DNA from 2 places in the Burkholderia aenigmatica genome. Region 1 is predicted to be linked to the other one. Evidence: predicted binding sites of a transcription regulator. Region 1 holds the regulator's gene; the other holds the start of a gene.
What was found. Region 1 encodes HrcA, which represses chaperone genes, less so after heat shock. Its sites were predicted from a motif close to TTAGCACTCNNNNNNNNNGAGTGCTAA; they were not measured.
Positions count from the first base shown of each region.

Region 2: the regulator HrcA is predicted to act here: its motif matches at 1,790-1,816, upstream of rpoH (RNA polymerase sigma factor RpoH).

Region 1 is NZ_CP184468.1:758,525-761,902, forward strand. It holds gene ACN8ZM_RS03615 (NAD kinase) at 1-890, opposite strand, end outside; gene hrcA (heat-inducible transcriptional repressor HrcA) at 1,021-2,043, shown strand; gene hemH (ferrochelatase) at 2,191-3,255, shown strand; gene ACN8ZM_RS03630 (RNA-binding S4 domain-containing protein) at 3,340-3,378, shown strand, end outside.
Region 2 is NZ_CP184468.1:3,244,902-3,248,279, forward strand. It holds gene leuA (2-isopropylmalate synthase) at 1-376, shown strand, start outside; gene ACN8ZM_RS15195 (nuclear transport factor 2 family protein) at 520-903, opposite strand; gene pagL (lipid A 3-O-deacylase PagL) at 949-1,518, opposite strand; gene rpoH (RNA polymerase sigma factor RpoH) at 1,880-2,815, shown strand; gene cydP (cytochrome oxidase putative small subunit CydP) at 3,183-3,378, shown strand, end outside.

The DNA.
Region 1 (3,378 bases):
TCGTCTTCGTTCGAGGCGTGTTCGTTCCAGTGCAGCTTCTTGCGCAGCGTCGCGTAGTAGCTGTAGCCGATCGGGTGCAGGAACGGCACCGTGTGCTTCGAGCGGCGCACCTCGATCGTGTCGTTCAGTTCGAGCGCGGTGAACGACTGCATGTCGAAGTTCACGTTGACGTCACGCCCGCCGACGATCTGGATCGCGATTTTCGAATCGTCGGGCAGCACGATCGGCCGGTTCGACAGCGCGTGCGGCGCGATCGGCACGAGCACGATGCCTTGCAGTTGCGGATGGAGGATCGGGCCGGCCGACGACAGTGCGTAAGCGGTCGAGCCGGTCGGGGTGGCGACGATCAGGCCGTCCGAACGCTGGTTGTACATGTAGCGGCCGTCGACCGATGCGCGCAGCTCGACCATCCCGGAGAAGCCACTGCGGTTCACGACGACGTCGTTGAAAGCGATCGCATGGTAGATCGGTTCGCCGTCGCGCATGATCCGGGCCTCGAGCAGCGCGCGCTCCTCGCGCTCGAACTTGCCCGACAGGATCACCGGGACGAGCGCCTGCATGTCGGCCGCCGCGATATCGGTGATGAAGCCGAGCCGCCCGTGGTTGATCCCGATCAGCGGTGTCTTGTACGGCGCGAGCTGACGGCCGATGCCGAGCATCGTCCCGTCGCCGCCGAGCACGACCGCCACGTCGGCGCGTGCCCCGATTTCGGCCGGGGTCAGCGCCGGGTAGCCGGTGATGCCGATCTCGCGCGCGGTCTCGGCTTCGAAGACGACCTCGAAGCCCCGCTTGGCGATGCAGGCGGCCAGCGTGGCGAGCGGCTCGGCGATGTTCGGCGTGTTGCTCCGGCCGACGAGCGCGACAGTGTTGAACTGATTACCGGTTTTCATGCCGGCATTACACCATAGCTCGTTGACGAAAAGAACCGGCTGTGCGCAGGCGGGGCCGGATCGGGCCGGCCCGCGCATCGGTGGCCGCGCCACTCGCCGCGGTCGCGCGGTTGCGCTAAAATTTTCCACCATGCTAGATCCTCGCGCACGAACCCTCCTGAAAACCCTGATCGAACGGTATATCGCCGACGGTCAGCCAGTCGGATCGCGCACGTTGTCCCGTTACTCCGGGCTCGAGCTGAGCCCGGCGACGATCCGCAACGTGATGTCCGACCTGGAGGAGCTCGGCCTCGTGTCGAGCCCGCACACATCGGCCGGCCGCGTGCCGACGCCGCGTGGCTACCGGCTGTTCGTCGACACGATGCTGACGGTCGAGGCGCCGATCGACGCCGAAGCCGTCGCGCGGCAGGTGCAGAACACGCTGCAGGCCGGCGAGCCGCAGCAGCGCGTCGTGGCGGCCGCCGCGAGCGTGCTGTCGAACCTGTCGCAGTTCGCGGGCGTCGTGCTGACGCCGCGCCGCAGCCACGTGTTCAAGCAGATTGAGTTCATGCGCCTGTCGGACAAGCGCATCCTGCTGATCATCGTCACGCCCGAGGGCGACGTGCAGAACCGGATGCTCGCGACGCCGCGCGATTACTCGCCGTCGCAACTGACCGAGGCGTCCAACTACATCAATGCGCATTTCGCCGGACTGTCGTTCGACGAGGTGCGCCGCCGCCTGCGCGACGAGATCGACCAGTTGCGCGGCGACATGACCACGCTGATGCATGCGGCCGTGACGGCCAGCACCGAGGTGCCCGACACCGAGGACACCGTGCTGATTTCCGGCGAGCGCAACCTGCTCGAAGTGGCGGATCTTTCCTCCGACATGGCGCGGCTGCGCAAGCTGTTCGACGTATTCGACCAAAAGACGGGCCTCCTGCAACTGCTCGACGTGTCGAGCCACGCCCAGGGCGTGCAGATCTTCATCGGCGGCGAATCGACGCTCGTGCCGATCGAGGAAATGAGCGTCGTTACCGCGCCTTACGAGGTGAACGGGCAGATCGTCGGCACGCTCGGCGTGATCGGCCCGACCCGCATGGCGTACAACCGCGTGATACCGATCGTCGACATCACCGCGCGCCTGCTGTCGCTCACGCTGAGCCAGCAGTAGCCTGCCTTCGCCAGCCCGATCCCGCCCCGTCATCGTGCCTCGGCGCCGCGTAAGTAGACAGTCGGCCGAACGGCCAGCCGACCGGCGCGGGGCGGCCCGCTATAATTGAGAGCCGTCCGGTCCCGTGCCCCGAGCACGTAATTGCCCATGCGTTTCGATCTTGAGCCGCCTTCGAGCATCGCGGCTGCCCATCGCATCGGCGTGCTGCTGATCAATCTCGGCACGCCTGACGCGCCCACGCCGCGCGCGGTGCGGCGCTACCTGGCCGAATTCCTGTCGGATCCGCGGGTCGTCGAGATTCCGCAGGCCGTCTGGCAGGTGCTGCTGCGCACGCTGATCCTGCCGCTGCGCGGCCGCGCGTCCGCGAAGAAATACGCGGCCGTCTGGATGCCCGAGGGCTCGCCACTGCGCGTGCACACCGAGCGCCAGACCGACGGCGTGCGGCACTTGCTTGCGTCGAACGGTTATCAGGTGCAGGTCGACTACGCGATGCGCTACGGCAGCCCGAACATTTCGCACGCGCTCGCGCAGTTCAAGCGCGCGGGCGTCGAGCGCGTGCTGCTGATGCCGATGTATCCGCAATACTCGGCGTCGACCACCGCCACCGCATTCGACGCCGCATTCAACGCGCTCGCGCGCATGCGCAACCAGCCGGAGGTGCGCACGGTGCGGCACTACGCCGACCATCCGGCCTATATCCATGCGCTGGCCGAGCAGGTGCGCCAGTACTGGGCGCAGCACGGCCGGCCCGACTTCGCGGCTGGCGACAAGCTCGTGCTGAGCTTTCACGGCGTGCCGAAGCGCACGCTCGACCTCGGCGACCCCTATCACGACCAGTGCCAGCAGACGGGCGCGCTGCTGATGGCCGCGCTCGGGCTGTCGACGACCGAATGCCGCATCACGTTCCAGTCGCGTTTCGGCAAGGCCGAATGGCTGCAGCCTTACACCGCGCCGACGCTGCGCGAGTTCGGCGAGGCCGGCGTTCGGCGGGCGGACGTGTTCTGTCCCGGTTTCACGGCCGACTGTCTGGAGACGATCGAGGAGATCGGCATGGAAGTGCGCGACGAGTTCCTCGCCGGCGGCGGCAAGGCGTTCCACCGCATTCCGTGCCTGAACGGCGCGCCCGCGTGGATCGGCGCGCTCGGCGAGATCGTTGCCGAGAATCTGCAGGGCTGGCCGGTCAGGGCCGCGCAGCCCGAAACGGTGAGTTGAGATGAAACGACCCCCACGCTCACTTCGTTCACTGCCCCCCGAGGGGGCGGTCAGCCTCCTTGGGGCGGCCCGGCGGAGGCTGCGATGAATTACAAGATTTCGACCGAACCGGGCGCGAAGCTG
Region 2 (3,378 bases), 1.2 Mb from region 1:
CGCGATCTGCGCGCTGTTCGCACGCGAATTCTTCGACACCGACGGGCCGGCTGCACGACACGGCAGCGGCGCGCGCTGGCGGAACCGCGAGATCGCGGCGGCGTCCGCCGCGGACACGATGCCCGACGATGCCGTGCGACGTTTGGCCGCGGCCTTCGCGGCGGCCGCCGACGCCGCGATCGACGTCGCGTCGTGCGAACACGCGCGCACGACGGACGGGCGGATCGCGGTATCGGTCGGCTGCCGGGTCGGCGATGCGCCGCTGCGGCACGGCGTCGGCCTGCACGCCGATGCGGCGAGCGCCGCGCTCGATGCGGTCGTCAGCGCGATCAACCGCTCGGCCTGGCACTGCGCGGATCGCCGCGCGGCGGCCTGAGCGCCGGGTTCCGTTTCAGGGTTCAAACGTCAGCGAGCGGAGCGTGACCGCCCGTGCGCCGCGCGATCCGCGCCGCACGAGGCAGCAAAAAGCGGCCCAGAAGGCCGCTTCGGTCGGGACATGAAAAGGAGCGCCACGCGCGCTCAGGTCTCGGTCGCGCACCGCGTCGCCTGCCACGCGAACAGGCACCAGCGGCCCTGCTCGTGGGTGTGGACAGAGGTATACGCAATCGGGAAGACCAGGCCGCCGTTGTTCGTTTCCATCTCGATCAACGCGCGCCCGGTGACGACGCAGGTTGCATCGCCGACGGGCAGCACGTCCTGCGACTGGATTTCGATCTGGCGATAGCGGCGGCGGCCGGCGACGATGGCGTCGATGAACTGCTGCTTGGTTTCGCGTTTGCCGTTGGTGTGCACGAAGAACACCTTGTCCGACAAAAGCGTGTCGAGCGCTTCGCCGTCCCCGTCCACCATCGCCCGGAACCGGTCGCGCTCGAGCGCGCGGACCGCATCGACCACCTTCGCCATCGCCTGACTCCTCGGCAACGCGCACGCCGTGCGCGGGCGTGCGGATCAGAAGTTGTACTGCAAGTAGAACTGGTGGAAATTTATACCAGGATTCGGCTCTTTGATACCCGCGTTAGACACATGTTCAAAACGGTAGCCGACCTGATACTGTTGCCGTTGGCCGAACTGCACGCCCACCCCCGCGGTCGGTGCGAACTGGAACGCGGTCCCCATCGAGAAACTGTCCGAGATCGTCGGGTGCGTCAGCAGCCGGACGCCGCCGCCGGCCTCGATGAACGGTCGGATCGCCCCGGCGCTCTTGATGAAGCGGAACATCGGCGTCACGCCGAATTCGCCGATGCTGCTGTGGACGTTGCCGCCCGTATGCCAGTAGCCGGCGTGCCCTTCCACGACGAACGCGAAGTGCCAGCCGCCGATTTCCCACCAGTTCCAGCCCGGATCCCACACCACGCCGAGATCGGCCTTGTCGACCCCGCGGCGATCCGAAAAGCCGCCGCCCGCCTGAATCCCCCATCGATCCGCGCATGCCGCACCCGATCCACCCAGAAGGGACGCCGCCAGCATCGCGTGCAGCGCAAGCCGGCTGCGGGGCCGGCGATTCTTCTTATTGTTCATCTGACACTCCAACTTTATGGGTTGAATGGAGCCTGCCGCTTCGGCCGGCTCGAGCGAACTGAATGGTATGGTAAAGGACTTTTCGAATCGGCATCACAAAGCGAAATGGCTTCCTTCCAAAACGACAAAAATTGAAATCGTCTACTGATTACCATCAGAAACAACGGCTTACGGAACTTCGCTTCTCCACCTCTGTCGCAGATTAGACTATCGGCTCGAGTGGCTCGATAGAAAAAGCGGGAACTCCGATGCCCACGCTTGCTCTAAGGAATTAGCACTCGTCTTGCGGGAGTGCTAAGATGGCCCACGGAATTTCATTCGAGACCGGGGGTTTGTCCCTGATTCCAAAGGAGTTTTTTTAGTGAGCAACGCCCTGACCCTCCCGAACACCCTGAGCCCGACGCCGGCCAAGGCCGCATCGGCAGGCTCGCTGGCGCTCGCAGCCCAATCGATGTTGCCGGGCCAGCTTGGCAACATCGACGCGTATATCCAGGCCGTCAACCGTATTCCGCTGCTGACCGCCGAAGAGGAACGCCAGTACGCAACCGAATTCCGTGAAGGCAACAATCTCGACTCGGCACGCCGCCTCGTGCTGTCGCACCTGCGGCTCGTCGTGTCGATCTCGCGCAACTATCTCGGCTACGGCCTGCCGCACGGCGACCTGATCCAGGAAGGCAACATCGGCCTGATGAAGGCCGTGAAGCGCTTCGATCCGGCCCAGAACGTGCGTCTCGTGTCGTATGCGATCCACTGGATCAAGGCAGAGATCCACGAGTACATCCTGCGCAACTGGCGCACGGTGAAGGTCGCGACGACGAAGGCGCAGCGCAAGCTGTTCTTCAACCTGCGCAGCCACAAGAAGGGCCTGCAGGCGATGACGCCCGAGGAAATCGACGGCCTCGCGAAGGAACTCAACGTCAAGCGCGAAGACGTGACCGAAATGGAAACGCGCCTGTCGGGCGGCGACATCGCGCTCGAAGGGCAGGTCGAAGACGGCGAGGAGTCGTACGCGCCGATCGCCTACCTGGCCGACTCGCACAACGAACCGACCGCCGTGCTCGCCGCGCGCCAGCGCGACACGCTGCAGACGGACGGCATCGCGCAGGCACTCGGCGCACTCGACGCGCGCAGCCGCCGCATCATCGAGGCGCGCTGGCTGCACGTCGACGACGACGGCTCGGGCGGCTCGACGCTGCACGATCTCGCCGCCGAGTTCGGCGTGTCGGCGGAACGCATCCGCCAGATCGAAGCGAGCGCGATGAAAAAGATGCGCACCGCCCTCGCCGAATACGCGTAAATCGCTGCGATTTAGAGCGCTTCATCAAAAACCGCTGCCCGCCCGGCAGCGGTTTTTTTTCGCCTGTCTTTTCCCGGGCATTTCATTCGTTTCTTCGTTCGTTTCTCCACTCGTTTCTTTGCCGATTAATTGACCTGATTCGTCAGGTAATAGGCCGTTTGCGGGCCCCTTCCGCATAACCTTGATCTGCCTCAAATTTCGGCCCGTGTTTCGCGACGGTCTGCCGCAGCGCAGCACTCGGCATTGGAAAGCCGTCCTTTTAAAATTGGCATGTCAGGCGCAGAAGGATTAAAACAGCTTCACAGCCGTCATAAATCCGACGTAAAGTCGCCCCAAATCCGACCTAAATCGATTCAGGATAATCGCCTTGATCTCGATCAATAAAGAGCCTGCGCCGCCTCCGCCGCGGCCGGCCGGTACGATCGGCTGGCGCGCGCGCATCGCCGCGTGGGCACGCGGACCGACCCTCGCCCGCGACATCACCCTGGTGCTGATCGTCAAGCTGATCCTCCTGATGTCGCTCAAATACGCATTCTTCAATCATCCGCAGGCCGAGCACATGT